3 regions of the Pseudoxanthomonas sp. 134C1 genome follow, and region 3 is predicted to be linked to each of the others. Evidence: riboswitches for the same ligand, from Rfam matches in the RefSeq annotation. Region 3 holds a riboswitch; each other region holds the start of a gene.
The links. A riboswitch is a leader RNA that binds a small molecule or an ion and turns the genes downstream of it on or off. The one in region 3 is predicted to bind cobalamin.

Region 1: another riboswitch for cobalamin. It lies ahead of btuB (TonB-dependent vitamin B12 receptor); the one in region 3 lies ahead of btuB (TonB-dependent vitamin B12 receptor).
Region 2: another riboswitch for cobalamin. It lies ahead of AC3DEZ_RS00905 (ribonucleoside-diphosphate reductase subunit alpha); the one in region 3 lies ahead of btuB (TonB-dependent vitamin B12 receptor).

What each region holds. Positions count from the first base shown of each region.
Region 1 is NZ_JBYMTH010000010.1:5,547-10,652, forward strand. Features, by position in the region: gene AC3DEZ_RS16355 (putative porin) at 1-716, shown strand, start outside; gene AC3DEZ_RS16360 (hypothetical protein) at 805-1,095, shown strand; gene AC3DEZ_RS16365 (SapC family protein) at 1,145-1,900, shown strand; gene AC3DEZ_RS16370 (OmpH family outer membrane protein) at 1,938-2,549, shown strand; cobalamin riboswitch at 2,615-2,850, shown strand; gene btuB (TonB-dependent vitamin B12 receptor) at 2,957-4,819, shown strand; gene AC3DEZ_RS16380 (hypothetical protein) at 4,832-5,106, shown strand, end outside.
Region 2 is NZ_JBYMTH010000001.1:205,304-210,409, reverse strand. Features, by position in the region: gene AC3DEZ_RS00910 (ribonucleotide-diphosphate reductase subunit beta) at 1-996, opposite strand, end outside; gene AC3DEZ_RS00905 (ribonucleoside-diphosphate reductase subunit alpha) at 1,455-3,791, opposite strand; cobalamin riboswitch at 4,062-4,268, opposite strand; gene AC3DEZ_RS00900 (hypothetical protein) at 4,357-5,025, opposite strand.
Region 3 is NZ_JBYMTH010000008.1:59-5,164, reverse strand. Features, by position in the region: gene cobS (adenosylcobinamide-GDP ribazoletransferase) at 1-675, opposite strand, end outside; gene AC3DEZ_RS14570 (histidine phosphatase family protein) at 672-1,268, opposite strand; gene cobT (nicotinate-nucleotide--dimethylbenzimidazole phosphoribosyltransferase) at 1,265-2,329, opposite strand; cobalamin riboswitch at 2,429-2,670, shown strand; gene btuB (TonB-dependent vitamin B12 receptor) at 2,797-4,632, shown strand; partial or broken gene AC3DEZ_RS14555 (hypothetical protein) at 4,678-5,106, opposite strand, start outside.

The DNA.
Region 1 (5,106 bases), on a different contig from region 3:
ACGACCAGCGCCTGCGCGCGGCCCTGGCCTACTACCAGTTCCGCAACATCTCCGGCGAGTACTCGGCCCCCTGCGCGCTGTATGCCGGCGCCCAGGTCTGCAGCACCGACGGCACCCGCCCGGCCTTCATGCAGAAGGGCAACACCCTCATGCTCCTGCGCAACCTGGCCCTGGACCCGCTGGACCCGGCCAACACCCCGCTGCCGCAGTACGTGGGCCTGGCCGCCAGCTTCAAGCTGGTGGACGTGAACCTGAGCTGGGAAACCCCGGCCCTGGCCGACACCCGCCTGCGCCTGGAAGGCCACTGGCTGAAGAACACCGCCTACGACCCGCAGGCCCTGTGGACCCGCGCCCACGGCGGCATCGTCACCAACCTGGCCACCCCGGCCGGCGCGGCCCCCACCGCCGCGGACATCCGCAGCGGCGACACCGCCTGGCTGTTCCAGGCCACCTTCGGGGACCTGGCCTTGCGCCAGGCCGGGGACTGGAACCTGTGGCTGGGCTACAAGCACATCGACCCGGACGCGCTGCCCGACGGGTTCAACGACTCCAACTTCCACCTGGGCGGCACCAATGCGCGCGGCTACACCCTGGGCGCCTCGTATGCCTTCGACCGCAACGTCTGGCTCACCGGCCGCTGGATGGCGGCCAAGGAGGTGTTCGGCCCGCCGCTGTCCATCGACGTGTTCCAGCTGGAGGTCAACGCCGGGTTTTGAGGCCGTACGCCGCGGCCCCCCTGCGGTGGCCGCGTATCCGCAGGAAGGGAAGGGCGTTGCCCGGATCCCCGCAACAAGAAGTGCAACCGTGAAAGAACGTTTCATCTCGCTGAGGAAATTCACCGACAAGTTCGCCGAAGTCGTGCTGGTGGCAGACGGCCCGGTCCTGGTCACCCGGGGCAAGGTGCCGCTCGGGTTCTACCTGCCAATCAAGGTCTGGGGCGAGCAGCACGATTCGGAGATCCGCCGGCATATGGTTGAAATGGTTCTGCGGCAATCTGGGCAGACGCCGGAGGACATCAGCGAGTGCGTCGATTCCTTCATCGAGGGGAAGCAGATCCTGTACGCCATGCGCGGCCGGTTCGATCCCCCCGCCTGAACCGCAAATCGTCCCGCCGGCATCCGATCACGCAACGAATGGAAAAAGCATGAACACGCAGAACCCCGAATCCGAATCCCCGGCTCCGAACGGCGGCGCCGACGCCAGTTCCTGGCCGCTCTTCTATCGCGAACCGCGCGTGCTGTCCTCGATCGAACACGCCGGCTGGCGGGTGCGTCCGAGCGGCGCCGGCTTCGCCGCCGCCAGCAACTCCGTGCCGGTGGTCATCGGCGAATTCGCCGCCGCTTCGCGCAACTACCCGCTGGTGTTCGCCGGTCCGGAACACACGCCGCTCGCGGTGCTGGGCGTGGAAGCCGGCCGCAACCGCTTCGTCAATGACGGCGCCTGGGCCGAAAACGCCTACGTCCCCGCGTACGTGCGCCGTTATCCGTTCGTATTCGTGCAGACCGGAGAGCCGGATGGCTACGTGCTGGCCATCGATGCCGGCGCGGATGCGGTGATCCGGTCGGGCGAGGAGGGCAACCCGCTGTTCGAGGACGGCCAGCTCAGCGAACTGACCCGGCAGGCCCTGCAGTTCTGCGACACCTTCACCCGCGAGGACCAGGCCACCCGCCTGTTCGCCGCGGCCCTGGCCGAACAGGGACTGCTGATCGAACGCAGCGCCAACATCGCTTTCGCGGATGGCCGCCGTTCCAGTGTCGATGGCTTCCATGTGGTCGACGCCGAGCGGTTCGCCGCATTGCCGGATGCGGTGATCGTCGACTGGCATCGCAAGGGCTGGCTGGCGCTGGTCCATTTTCACCTGGCCTCGCTGGGCCGGTTCAACGATCTGCTGGCGCCCTGAGCGTTTTCCCTTCATTCCCTTCGAACCAGGTATCGCCATGTCCATGTCCCTCACCCCGATGTACCGCCGCACCGCAATCCTGCTGGTGCTGGCGTTCTCCACCGCCGCCGCGCACGCCGCCGACGGGGTCGCCTCGATGGAAGGTCCGGCGGTGGCAGGCGTCTGCTATCTCAGCCGCGAAGCGGTGTTCGCCAATGCCGCCGCCGGCAAGGACGCCGGCGTGCAATTGCAGAAGCTGGTCACCGACGCGCAGGCCGAGATCGAGCGTGACAAGGGCCGCGCCGAGTCGGAACTGTTGCGTCTCGGCCTGCGCGGAAACATCACTGCCGACAAACTCACGCCGGAGCAGACCAAGGCCGTGCAGGAAGCGCAGGCGGTGCAGCAACGCGCCGCACAGCGTTCGCGCGAGATCGAGGCGACCCGGTCAGGCGTCCTGGAACAGATTTCCACCGCGGCGCAGCCGCTGATCGCCGAAGCCTACAAGCAGCATGGCTGCGGCGTGCTGATCGATCGCGGCACCGTGCTGGCCGGCAACATGAGCCATGACCTGACCGCCGATGTGGTCAAGGCACTCGACGCGCGGGTGAAGTCGATTCCGGTGACGCTGCGTCGCGAGACCACCGCGGCATCCGCGCCCGTCGGCCGCTGATCAGCGCGACTGCCAGACCGCTCCGGCACCACGCAAGGCACCGGAGCGGCACTCCCGCCAACTGCTATACTCGCGCCGCCTGAGGTGACCGCCGGCCTGGCCGGTGGTTGAAACGGGAATCCGGTGCGCCTGATCGTGCATGCATGATCGGCAATTCCGGAGCTGCCCCCGCAACGGTAGGCGAGACAAGGTCCGCAAACAGCCACTGTGCTTGATGCATGGGAAGGCGCGGATCCGGAGCACGGCCCACGGCCACGCTTCACTCGCGAGCCCGGAGACCGGCCTTTGAGCGACGTGACATGCGGTGGGCGATGTCATGGGGCTCGATCCGTGTCGGGCTGCCATGACACTCCCTTTCCGCCTGTCCTTATCCAACGTTCCCGCGCGGGCAGGCGCGGTCAAGGAGTGTGTCCGTGCATCCGCAATCGTTCTTCCGTCGCCATCGCCTGGCGGCGTCGTTGCTGTCTTCCCCTTTCCTCGTCGCGCCGGCATTCGCCGAAAGTCCCACCGATCTCGACGGTGTCGTGGTCACCGCCAGCCGCACCGCGCAGACCCAGGATCAGACGCTGGCCGCGGTCACCGTCATCGACCGCGAGGAAATCGAACGCCTGCAGCCGGCTTCGCTGCCGGATCTGCTGACCGGACGGGCGGGGTTCTCGCTCGCCAACAACGGTGGTCCCGGCAAATCCACCTCGGTGTTCCTGCGTGGCACCGAATCGGATCACGTGCTCGTGCTGGTGGATGGCATCAAGCTGGGATCGGCCACCAGTGGCGGGGCGTCGCTGCAGGACATCCCGGTCGAGCAGATCGAACGCGTCGAGATCGTGCGCGGCCCGTTCTCGAGCCTGTATGGATCCGAGGCGCTGGGCGGCGTGATCCAGATCTTCACCCGTCGTCCGCACGGTGCGTTCACGCCCAACTTCAGCGCGGCCGTCGGCAGCGAGCGCACCCGCCGGGTTTCCGTGGGCGCGGGCGGCCGGAGCGGCGACGCAGCCGGCGGCGGCTGGTATGCGATCCAGGCCGGACACGAGGAAACCGACGGCATCAATGCCTATCGGGGAACCCGTAACTTCGATCCGGACCGCGACGGCTACCGCAACACGTCGTTGACCCTGCAGGGCGGCTATCGCTTCGACGAGCACTGGGATGCGGAACTGCGGCTGTTCCGCGCCGAAGGACGCAACGAATACGACGGCAGCCTCAACAACGAGGCCGACACCGTCCAGCAGGTGGTGGGCGGACGGATACGCTACGCCGCCAACGACCAGGTCCGCATCACCGCCAGCGCGGGAACCAGCGCGGATCTGAGCGAGAACTTCCTCGACGGCGTGTATTCCTCCAATTTCGACACGCGCCGCAAACTGGCCTCGTTGCAGGCCGATCTGGGCGTTGGTGGCGGGCTGCTGAGCCTGGGTTTCGACTGGTCCGCCGATCAGGTGGACAGCAATACCCGCTACGCGCGCGATCACCGCATCAACCGCGGTCTGTTCGGTCAGTGGCAGCAGGACTTCGGCGATCATTCGGTACAGGCCGGCGTGCGGCGCGACGACGACAGCCAGTTCGGCGGCGAAACCACGGGCAGCGTGCTGTGGGGCTGGAACTTCACCCCGCAGTTGCGACTGGGCGCGAGCTACGGCACGGCGTTCAAGGCGCCCACCTTCAACGAGTTGTACTTTCCCGGTTATGGGAATCCGGAACTGGGTCCGGAGACGTCGCGCAGTTTCGAGTTGAGCCTGCGCGGTGAACACGGCAAGGCGCGCTGGGCGCTGCATGCCTTCGACACCCGCATCGACGACATGATTGCGTTCGATGCCTCGCTCGGCGACTTTGGTGGCCCGAACAACATCGATCGGGCGCGCATCCGCGGCATCGAGGCCGAGGGCGGGGTGCGCGTGAAGGATTGGGATCTGCGCGCCAGCCTGACCCGCCTGGATCCGCGCAACGACGGCGACAATCCGAATCACGACAACGTGCTGCCGCGCCGCGCGCGCGCCAGTGGCCGCATCGACGCGGATCGGCGTTTCGGCCGCTTCAGCCTGGGCGCGAGCGTCGTCGGCGTGGGCGAGCGCTACGACAACCTGGCCAACACCACCCGGCTGGGTGGCTATGGCCTGCTGGATCTTCGCGTGGGATATGCGTTCGCCCCCGCCTGGAACCTGCAGCTGTCGGGTGGAAACCTGTTCGACAGGCGCTACGAGACCGCGGCGCTGTACAACCAGCCGGGACGCACGTGGTTGCTGACCCTGCGTTACCAGCCCGTCGCACGCTGAGCGGAGGCATCGATGAATCCCTTGTCGTCCTCCGTTCGCCTCGGCCTGCTGGCCACGTTCGCCGTCCTGATGGTGGCCACGCGCTTCCATCACTTCGGCACCGTCCTGCATCTGCCGGATGCTTCGATGGCGCTGTTCTTCCTCGGTGGCCTGTATCTGCGCCGGCACCTTCCATTCCTGGCGCTGCTGGCGCTGGCGGTGCTCATCGACTGGGCCGCCGTCAGCGTGGCCGGTGTCAGCGATTTCTGCGTGACGCCGGCCTACGCGTTTCTGCTGCCCGCATACGC
Region 2 (5,106 bases), on a different contig from region 3:
TTCGCCCTGCACGCCGACCTGGTAGGCCGAGACGCGGCGTTCGAAGAAGTTGGTCAGCTCCTGCACGTCCTGCAGTTCCATGAACGGCAATGGATTGCGCACGTTGTACTTCTTCTCCATGCCCAGCTTGACGAAGTGCTGGTCGGCGCAGTGCTGCAGGTACTGGCGCATGTCGCGGGTGGAGATGCCGGCCACGCCGCCGGACAGCACGTCCTCGGCGAACTGCACCTCGCATTCGATCGCCTCGGCCAGCATGTCGTAGACCTGTTCGCGCATGCGGTCGTCGAACAGCTCGGGCTCCTCCTCGCGGACCGTGCGCACCGACTCGAACGCGAACTCCATGTGGCAGCTCTCGTCGCGGAACACCCAGTTGGTACCCGAGGCCAGTCCCGGCAACAGGCCGCGTGAGCGGAAGTAGTACACGTAGGCGAAGGCGGCGAAGAAGAACAGGCCCTCGATGCAGGCGGCGAAACAGATCTGGTTGAGCAGGAACTGGCGGCGCTGCTCGCGGGTCTCGATCCGGCGCAGGTCCTGGATCGAGTCGATCCACTTGAAGCAGAACTCGGCCTTCTTGCGGATCGACGGGATGTTCTCCACCGCCGCGAACGCTTTCACCCGTTCGGCCGGATCCGGCAGGTAGTTGTCCAGCAGGGTCAGGTAGAACTGCACGTGCAGCGCTTCCTCGTACAACTGGCGCGACAGGTACATGCGCGCTTCCGGCGCATTGAGATGCTGGTAGAGGTTGAGCACCAGGTTGTTGGACACGATCGAATCGCCGGTGGCGAAGAACGCGACCAGCCGGTGGATCAGGTGGCGGTCGGCGGGGGTCATCTTGTCGTGCAGATCGCTGATGTCGATCTGGAAATTGATTTCCTCGACCGTCCAGGTGTTCTTGATCGCATCGCGGTACATCTCGTAGAACTGCGGATAGCGCATCGGGCGCAGGGTCAGTTCAAAGCCGGGGTCCAGCAGCATCTGGCGGGGTTTGGCGGACATGTCGTGTTTCCTGTTTCTGCTCCTTCCCCGCTATCGGGGGAAGGTGGGATGGGGCGAACGGAGCAGGAGTGCCTCCGTCCGCAAATTTCAACCCCTTCCCCCGCAAGCGGGGAAGGTTGGGATGGGGCGAACGGAGCGGGAGCGTCTCCGTCCACGAATTTCAGCCCCTTCCCCCGCTATCGGGGGAAGGTTGGGATGGGGGCGAACGGAGTGGAGGCTTGTCCGTCTGCGAGAAAAGCAAGATGAAGCGAAGTGGACCTTCGATGGACGTTGGGTGGTTCGTGTTCAATGGCTTCGGCCCTGCCCCCACCCTGACCCTCCCACGCCAGCGGGGGAGGGGACGGTTGAACGAGGGATTGGCGCGTCCCTGCGCCCGGAACCTCCTGTTCCTGTCATTCCTGTGCGCATCCTGCGTGGGGGGAATGGAGGCGCGGCTTCTCAACCCCGCATGACGTCGGCTACTGGCACGCCTCGCAGGCTTCCGGGTTCTCCAGCGAACACGACACCGCCTCCACCGCCGTGTAGGCCGGCTTCGGCGCTTCGCTGCCGACGCTGCTCACCGTGGTCTTGGCGATGCGGGTGGCCGGACGCGAGCGCAGGTAGTAGGTGGTCTTGATGCCCTGTTTCCACGCGTACATGTACATGGACGACAGCGCGCCGATGTTCGGACTCTCCATGAACAGGTTGAGCGAGGCCGACTGATCGATGTAGACGCCGCGTTCGGCGGCCATGTCGATCAGCGAGCGCATCGGCAGCTCCCACGCGGTGCGATAGATCTGGCGCAGCGGTTCGGGAATCTGCGAGATGCCCTGGATCGAGCCTTCGGCCAGCTTGATGGCGTCGCGCATCTCCGGGGTCCACAGGCCCAGTTGCTTCAGTTCCGTGACCAGATAGCGGTTGACCTGCAGGAAATCGCCGGACAGCGTCTCGCGCTTGAACAGGTTGGAGATCTGCGGCTCCACGCATTCGTAGCAGCCGGCGATCGAGGCGATGGTCGCGGTCGGGGCGATCGCGATCAGCAGCGAGTTGCGCAGGCCGTGCTCGCGGATGCGAGCGCGCAACGCGTCCCAGCGTGCGCCGTCCCGCGGCGCCACGTTCCAGGCATCGAACTGCAGCTCACCGGCCGAGGCGCGGGTGTCGGCGAAGGACGGATGGCGGCCGCGTTCCTCGGCCAGCTCGCACGAGGTTTCCAGCGCGTGGAAGTAGATGGTCTCGGCGATCTTCTGCGACAGCGCGCGTGCCTCGGCGCTGTCGAAGGCCAGCCGCTTGCGGAAAAACACATCCTGCAGGCCCATGCAACCCAGGCCGACCGGACGCCAGCGCAGGTTGCCGCGACGCGCCGATTCGATCGGGTAGAAGTTCAGATCGATCACCCGATCCAGCTGACGCACCGCCAGCCGCACGGTTTCGGCCAGACGCTCGAAATCGAAGTCGCCGTATTCGTCGAAGTGGCGGGCCAGGTTGATCGAACCCAGATTGCAGACCGCGGTTTCCTCCGCCGAGGTGATCTCCAGGATCTCGGTGCACAGGTTGGACAGGTGGATGACGTTGTTCGCGCGCAGGGTCTGGTTGCTGGCGCGGTTGCACTTGTCCTTGAAGGTCATCCAGCCGTTGCCGGTCTCGGCCAGCGTGCGCATCATCCGCGCGTACAGCTTGCGCGCCGGCACCGCCTTCGCGGCCCTGCCCTGGGTTTCGGCCTGCAGGTAGGCCTGCTCGAACGCTTCGCCGTACAGATCGGTCAGCTCCGGCACGACCCGCGGATCGAACAGCGACCATTCCTGGTCGGCCTCCACCCGCTTCATGAACAGATCCGGCACCCAGTTGGCCAGGTTGAGGTTGTGGGTGCGACGCGATTCGTCACCGGTGTTGTCGCGCAGTTCGAGGAAATCCTCGACATCGGCGTGCCAGGTTTCCAGGTACACGCAGGCGGCGCCCTTGCGTTTGCCGCCCTGGTTGACCGCCGCGACGGAGGAATCCAGCGTCTTCAGCCACGGCACGATGCCGTTGGAATGGCCGTTGGTCGACTTGATCAGCGAGCCGCGCGAACGCACCCGCGTATAGCTGACACCGATGCCGCCACTGAACTTGGACAGTTGGGCGATGTCGCCGTACTTCTGGTAGATGGACTCCAGCGAATCCTGCGGCGAGTCCAGCAGGAAGCACGAGGACAGCTGCTCGTGGGTGGTGCCGGAATTGAACAGGGTCGGCGAGCTGGGCAGGTAGTCCAGGTTGCCCATGCGGCGGTACAGCGCCAGTGCCTCGGACACGTCCTCGCTGAGCGCGCAGGCGATGCGCAGGAAGAACTGCTGCGGGGTCTCGATGACCTTGCGGGTGTGCGGATGACGCAGCAGGTAGCGGTCGTACAGGGTGCGCAGGCCGAAATAGTCGAAATGCAGATCCAGCGAGGCATCCAGCGCGTCGTTGAGCTTGCGCGCATTGGTCTGCACGAAATTCAACAGCCGATCGTTGATCAGGCCGACCTCATGGCCGCGCGTCACCGACTGCGAGAACGCATGGATTTCCTGCCCGGTCACTTCCTTGGCGATGTAGCTGGCCAGCAGGCGCGCGGCCAACCGGCTGTATTCGGGTTCCTCGGCGGTCAGCAGCGCGGCGGTGCGGATGGACAGTTCGTCCAGTTCACGCGTGCTCGCGCCGTCGTACAGGCCGGAGATGGTGCGGGTGGCCACGCGCATCGGGTCGATGGCGTGCAGGCCTTCGCAGCTGCGCTGCACCGCGCGGACGATCTTGTTCAGATCCACCGGCTCGCGGCTGCCGTTGCGCTTGGTCACGCTCATCGCGGTTGCGGTGGGCGGCGAGGTCAACAGGAATGCGTCCTTCTGGGACGGGGAGACGTCGGTTTCAGCGACGGCGGTATCGGTCGGGGTCACGGGGCTTCCTCCATGCGTGATGCACGCGGCGACCTGTCCCTCGCAGGCAGCGGAAGGCCGTATGGAGCATCAGGGTGGGGAAGCGGCGTCGCAGGGGCCGCGACCGTGGGAACGGATGGCCGGCCTGCTTCACCAGCCATCTCCCCCCGGAGATTCCGCGGCCGGCACCGCGCGGTGTGCAACGCGCGGCTGTCGGCAGGTCTTCGGACTCGTGGACGCGGAAGCCCTGCTTCCTCCTAGCCCGTCGCTTCCCAAGGCAAGGCGCCTCAGTGCCAATGACGGGTTCGTTTCCACCTACCGCTGCGGGGCAGCGCCGGCATTCGACCGGCTTCCCTTTTCATCCCCCGGCGTGCGACCGGGAGAACCGACAGCCACAAGATAGTGGGGGCACATGGGAGCGTCAACACCAAATATGGTGATGCATGGACTGTGGAACGCCACTCCTCGCAGCAACGGGCGTTCCACGCATCCGCTATTTCACGAAGCGGATGGCGCCCAGGGCTTCCCGCAGCCGCGCCTGCGCGGTGGCGGTATCGAAAGGCGGCGTGCGCGGCGGATCGTAGACCTCCGGCCGGGTGCCGACGACCAGCAGGTCGATGGCGTAGCAGCGCTCCTGGCGCACGGCGCGGTAGGCGTCCACGGTCAGGTAATGGCTCATCGCGGCATCGCTGGCGCGGAAATGCCGGAACGGCTGGCCATCGATGCGGATTTCATCGCGCGGTGACGGCAATGCCGAGTCGGAGACCTCCAGGCAGGCGGCCACCGCGTCGGGATCATCGCTGATGCCCAGCCGCAATTCCGCCGCGGTGATCTCGTTGGAGCCGTCCAGGATCAGCGCGGCCAGCGCCTTGCCGCGGCTGTCCGGCTTGGCGAACGTCTTCCAGTCGTCGGTCGCGAGATAATCGCGGCGGAAATCGCGGCGCAGGGTGAAGCCCGGCAAGGGCAGGATAGCCACGCCCAGCGCCTCGTCGACGAACTGCGCCTGCAACGCGATGCGTGACGCCTGGGCGTCCGACACCGGCGGCGGCGGCGCTTCCGCCACGCGTGCGGCGGATGCGGCGCGCGCGGTGTCGACCGGATGTTCAGGCTGGCAGGCCGACAGCAGGCCCAGCAGGCAGATCGCACCCAAGCGTTGCGTCATCGCGGTGTTCCTTCTCGTTCACTCCAGCGCGGCCGAGTCTGGCAAAGGCAGGATGAACCGCAACGTCGCGGCGTGAATGGA
Region 3 (5,106 bases):
GGCGCCCAGGCAATCGCCGGAAATGCCGCCCAGCCGGCATTTCCAGTACCACGCGGTCAACGGCGCCAGCAGCAGACAGATCAGCAGCGGCGGCGCCAGCCACAGGCTGATCGCCGCCAGCGCCGCGCCCCACGCCCAATCCCAGTACGCGCCTTCGTTGCGGTACCAGGCGAAGCGTTCGGCCATGCCCGCATGCAGCGGCGGCAACCAGCGGCTCCACAACAGCGTGGTGGCCCAGCGCGCCCACGCCGGTACCAGCAGCACGCCCCACAGCCACGCGCCGTCGACCAGTTCGGCCAGCAGCACTAACTTGGCCAGCAGCTGCAGCACGATCGTGACCACGCCGAACACGCCCATGTGCGGGTCCTTCAGCACTTCCAGGAACCGCTGCGGATTGCGGTGCGCCGCGCCGAACGCGTCGGCGACATCGCCGAGCCCGTCCAGATGCAGCGCGCCGGTCACCCATACCCACGCGATCAGCGCCAGCAGGCCCGCCAGCCACGGCCGCGCGTCCAGCGCCCACAGCGGCAATACCACCAGCGCGCCGATCAACGCGCCCACCAGCGGGAAATACACCGCCGTCCGGCTCAACTCCTCTTCGCGGAAATCGCGCAGCTGCGGCGTGGGCAGGCGGGTCAGGAACTGCACCGCCAGGATCAGTTTGCGCACGCTCATGCCTGCCTCACTTCGATCAGTTCGCCCCACAGATGATCCGCCGCGTCGATCTGCACCCGCAGGCGCAGGCGGGTGCCGTAGTCGATGCGCACCGCCCACAACGACGCCAGCGGCCAGCCACAGGCGCGCGCCAGCGCCAGCCGCAGCGGCCCGGCATGGCTGACCACCAGCACCGGTGATGCGTCATCCGGCGCCGCCAGCGCGCGCAGGGCGCGATCGATGCGCGCCTCGAACGCGGCCCAGGGTTCGGCGTTCGGCGGCGGATGCGCGCCCGGATCCCGGTAGAACGCCTGCAATGCGCGGCGCGAAGCCTCATCCACCGCGATCGCATCGCGATGCTGCCCATCCCAGTCGCCGAAATCCCACTCGGCCCAGTCTTCGGCGACATCCACCGGCATCGCCCGCGCAGCCGCCAAGGCCCGCGCGGTGTGCAGCGCGCGCTGGCGCGGTGAACTGATCACCCGCGACCAGGCGACGTCCGCGCAACCGCCGCGGACCGCATCAACGGCGCCTGGCAGCAGCGGCGGATCGGTGCGTCCGTCGAAGTGGCCGGCGCGTCCGGTCGAGGCATGACGCACCAGGTCGAGGATCATGGCGCGTCGTCGCGCCCGGATACCGCGGCTTCGGCGAAGGTCGCCATGCCGGCGTGCAACGCGCAGGCCAGCCGCAGCAGCGGCAACGCCAGCGCCGCGCCGCTGCCTTCGCCCAGGCGCAGATCCAGTTGCAGCAGCGGACGCGCGTCCAGCGCCGCCAGCACGCGCGCATGCCCGCGTTCGGCCGACTGGTGCGAAAACAACAGCCATGGCCGCACCTGCGGCTGCAGGCCGACCGCGGCCAACGCCGCCGCCGAGACGATGAAACCGTCCACCAGCACCGGCACGCCCCGCTGCGCGGCGGCGATCATCGCGCCGGCCATCGCGGCGATTTCCAGCCCGCCGACACGGCGCAGCGTTTCGCGCGCGGAATCACCACTGCCGGCGATGTGCGGCCGGTGCAGCGCCAGCGCGTCCGCGATCACCTGCTGCTTGTGGGCGATGCGATCACCCTGCAATCCGGTGCCCGCGCCAACCAGCTCGTCCAGCGGCAGATCCGCCAGCGCGCAGGCCAGCGCACTGGCCGCGGTGGTGTTGCCGATGCCCATCTCGCCGAAGACGAACAGATCCGCCTCCTCCGCCGCCTCGATGGCGCGTCGGCCGGCGGCCAGCGCATGCGCGAGTTCGTCTTCGCTCATCGCCGCTTCGACGCTGAAATCGCGGGTGCCGTGGCAGGGCTTGTCGGTCTGCACACCGGCGATGGCGTGGGTGGCGCGGGTGCCGGCATCCACCACCCGCAGCGGCAGGCCGAGTTCGCGCGCCAGCACAGAAATCGCCGCGCCGCCGTTGGCGAAGTTGTGCAGCATCTGCACCGTCACTTCGGAAGGAAACGCCGACACGCCCTGCGCCACCACGCCGTGATCGCCGGCGAACACGACCACCGGCACCCGTGCCGCCACGGGACGATCCCGATGTTGCAACGCCGCCAGTTCCACCGCCAGGGTCTCGATGCGGCCGAGCGAGCCCTGCGGCTTGGTCAGCTCGTCCTGGCGCGCGCGGGCGCGTTCGCGGTGTTCGGAAGAAGGTTGCCGGCAGTCGGCGTGGATCCAGTCCTGGGACACGTGCGGAGTTCTTGCGACGGAGGGAACCGGGATTCTACGGGAGCCGCCGCCGCCGCCCGGCCATCGGGACGCCGATGGGGCCGGGGGCGCGCTTCTGCTAGAATCTCCGCGCTTTCTGGTGACCCGCGGGCGGTTCCGCCCAGGGTTGAAACGGGAAGCCGGTGAACCCGCGCCCGCCTCTCCGGCGACGCGACGGGTGATTCCGGCGCTGCCCCCGCAACGGTAAGCGAGTCAGGACAGGGCACACGCCACTGTGCATCCGCACGGGAAGGCGCCCCGGCCGGCGATGGTCCGCCATCGCGCTCGCAAGCCCGGAGACCGGCCCGAAAGACGACTGGTTGCGACGCGGCGGGCGTTGCGGCGGCGAGCGCCGTGCGCACGGCCGTTTCCGCTGTCTTCCCGTTCCCGCGTTGCCGCCTCCCCCCGTTATGCCGCGCGGGAGCGCGCGGCGCATGGAGCCGATTGCAATGCCACCTATCCGTACCCTGTCCCTGGCCGTCACGCTGGCGCTTCCGGGCCTGGCCCTCGCCCAGAACGCCGCCACCGAGCTGGACGAAGTCGTCGTCACCAGCACCCGCACCGCGATCGCGCTGGAAGACAGCCTGGCGCCGGTGCAGGTCATCGATCGCGCCGACATCGAGCGCAGCCAGGCGACCTCGCTGCAGGATCTGCTGCGCGGTCGCGCCGGCATCAACCTGACCAACGCCGGCGGCCCGGGCAAGCAGACCTCGCTGTTCCTGCGTGGCACCAACTCCAGCCACACCCTGGTGCTGATCGATGGCGTGCGGGTGAATTCGGCCGATTTCGCCGCCGCCGCCATTCCGGATCTGCCGCTGGCGCAGATCGATCGCATCGAGATCGTGCGCGGCCCGAACTCCAGCCTGTACGGTTCAGAGGCCATCGGCGGCGTGATCCAGATCTTCACCCGCCGCAACCAGGGCGCCTACACGCCGCACTTCCAGATGGGCGGCGGCAGCAACGGCCTGCGCCAGGCCAGCGCCGGTTTCGGCGGTGGCGGCGAACGCGGCTGGTTCGGCGCGGATGCGTCCTACCAGCGCACCGACGGCATCAATGCCTGCCGTGGCTCGGCATCGCAGGGCCGAGGCTGCTACGCCGACGAACCCGACCGCGACGGTTACCGCAACGTTTCGGCCAGCCTGCGTGGCGGCTACAAGCTGACCGATACGCTGACCGCCGAAGCCAGCGCGCTGCGCGCCGAAGGCGCGAACCAGTACGACGGTTACTACAACTACACCGAGAACGTGCAGCAGGTGTTGAACGGCAAGGTCCGCTACGTGCCGACCGACCGCTTCGCCCTGACCGTCAATGTCGGCCGCAGCGACAACGAGACCGACAACTACCGCAACGAAGTCGACCACGACAGCACCCACAACACCCACCGCAACACCGCCAGCGCGCAGGCCGACATCGGACTGGGCCGGGATCAGCTGCTGACCGTCGGCGCGGACTGGTACATCGACCACCTCGACAGCACCACCGATTACGCCGCCGACAGCCGCCGCAACACCGCCGGCTTCGTCGAGTACCAGGGCAAGTTCGGCGCGCACCAGTTGCAGGCGAGCGTGCGCAACGACGACAACGAGCAGTTCGGCAACCACACCACCGGCAACCTCGGCTGGGGCATGGGTTTCGGCCGTGGCTTCAAGCTCAGCGCGACCTACGGCACCGGCTTCAAGGCGCCGACCTTCAGCGATCTGTACGACCCGTGGAGCGGCAACCGCGATCTGGAGCCGGAAAAGTCCAGGAGCCTCAACGTCGGCATCGCCCAGAGTGGCGACGCCTGGCGCTGGGCGCTGGATCTGTACGAGACCCGCATCGACGATCTGATCACCTATGACGGTACCCGCTTCAAGATGGTGCAGGTGGATGAAGCCCGCATCCGCGGCGCCGAGTTCACCGTCGACGTGACGCTGGCCGGCTGGGATCTTTCCGCCCAGCTCAGCCACACCGATCCGCGCAACCGCAGCGCCAGCAACAACGACAAGCTGCTGCCGCGTCGCGCGCGCGATACCGGCCGCATCGACGTGGACCGCCAGTTCGGCGACTTCCGTATCGGCGCGACCGTCAGCGGCGCGGGCTACCGCTACGACGAACTGAGCAACGCCACCCGCCTGGGCGGCTTCGCCACCGCCGACCTGCGGCTGGAGTACGCGGTCACCCCGGAATGGACGCTGCTGGCCAAGGTCGACAACGTGTTCGATTGCGCGTACGAAACCATCGCCTGGTACAACCAGCCCGGCCGCGAATACGGCCTGAGCCTGCGCTACCAGCCCAGGCGCTGATCGCGGAACCGCAACGAAAAGAGCCCGGCAACCGCCGGGCTTTTTTTACCTGCGCAAGACCGGCGGTGCATGGACCGGCGGCGCGGGTTCGGCCTGCGGCGGGTCCGGGCGCGTCGGTGCCGCCTGCGCGTCCAGGCGCGCCTGCCCCAGCGCGACGGCGTCACGGAACGACTGGCTGGTCGGATGACGCAGGTAGTCGTCGATGGCCGCCGACAGCCCCCGGTCATCGCCGGTCAACAGGCTGCGGTACAACCGCCCCACCACCCCGTCCAGGAACACCGCCTCCGGCCCGCGCCCGGGCGGGGCCGCCGAGGTGGGGCGCGGCTGGCGCTCCACCGCGTTCTCCAACTGCTCGTCGACGGGTCCCTTCTGCCGGCAGTGACTCACCGCCTCGGTCCGGCACGGGGCCGCCGGTCCCAGCAGGTCCACCTGCCCACGTTCGCCTTGCCGGTCGTAGCGGCCGGTGCCATACAG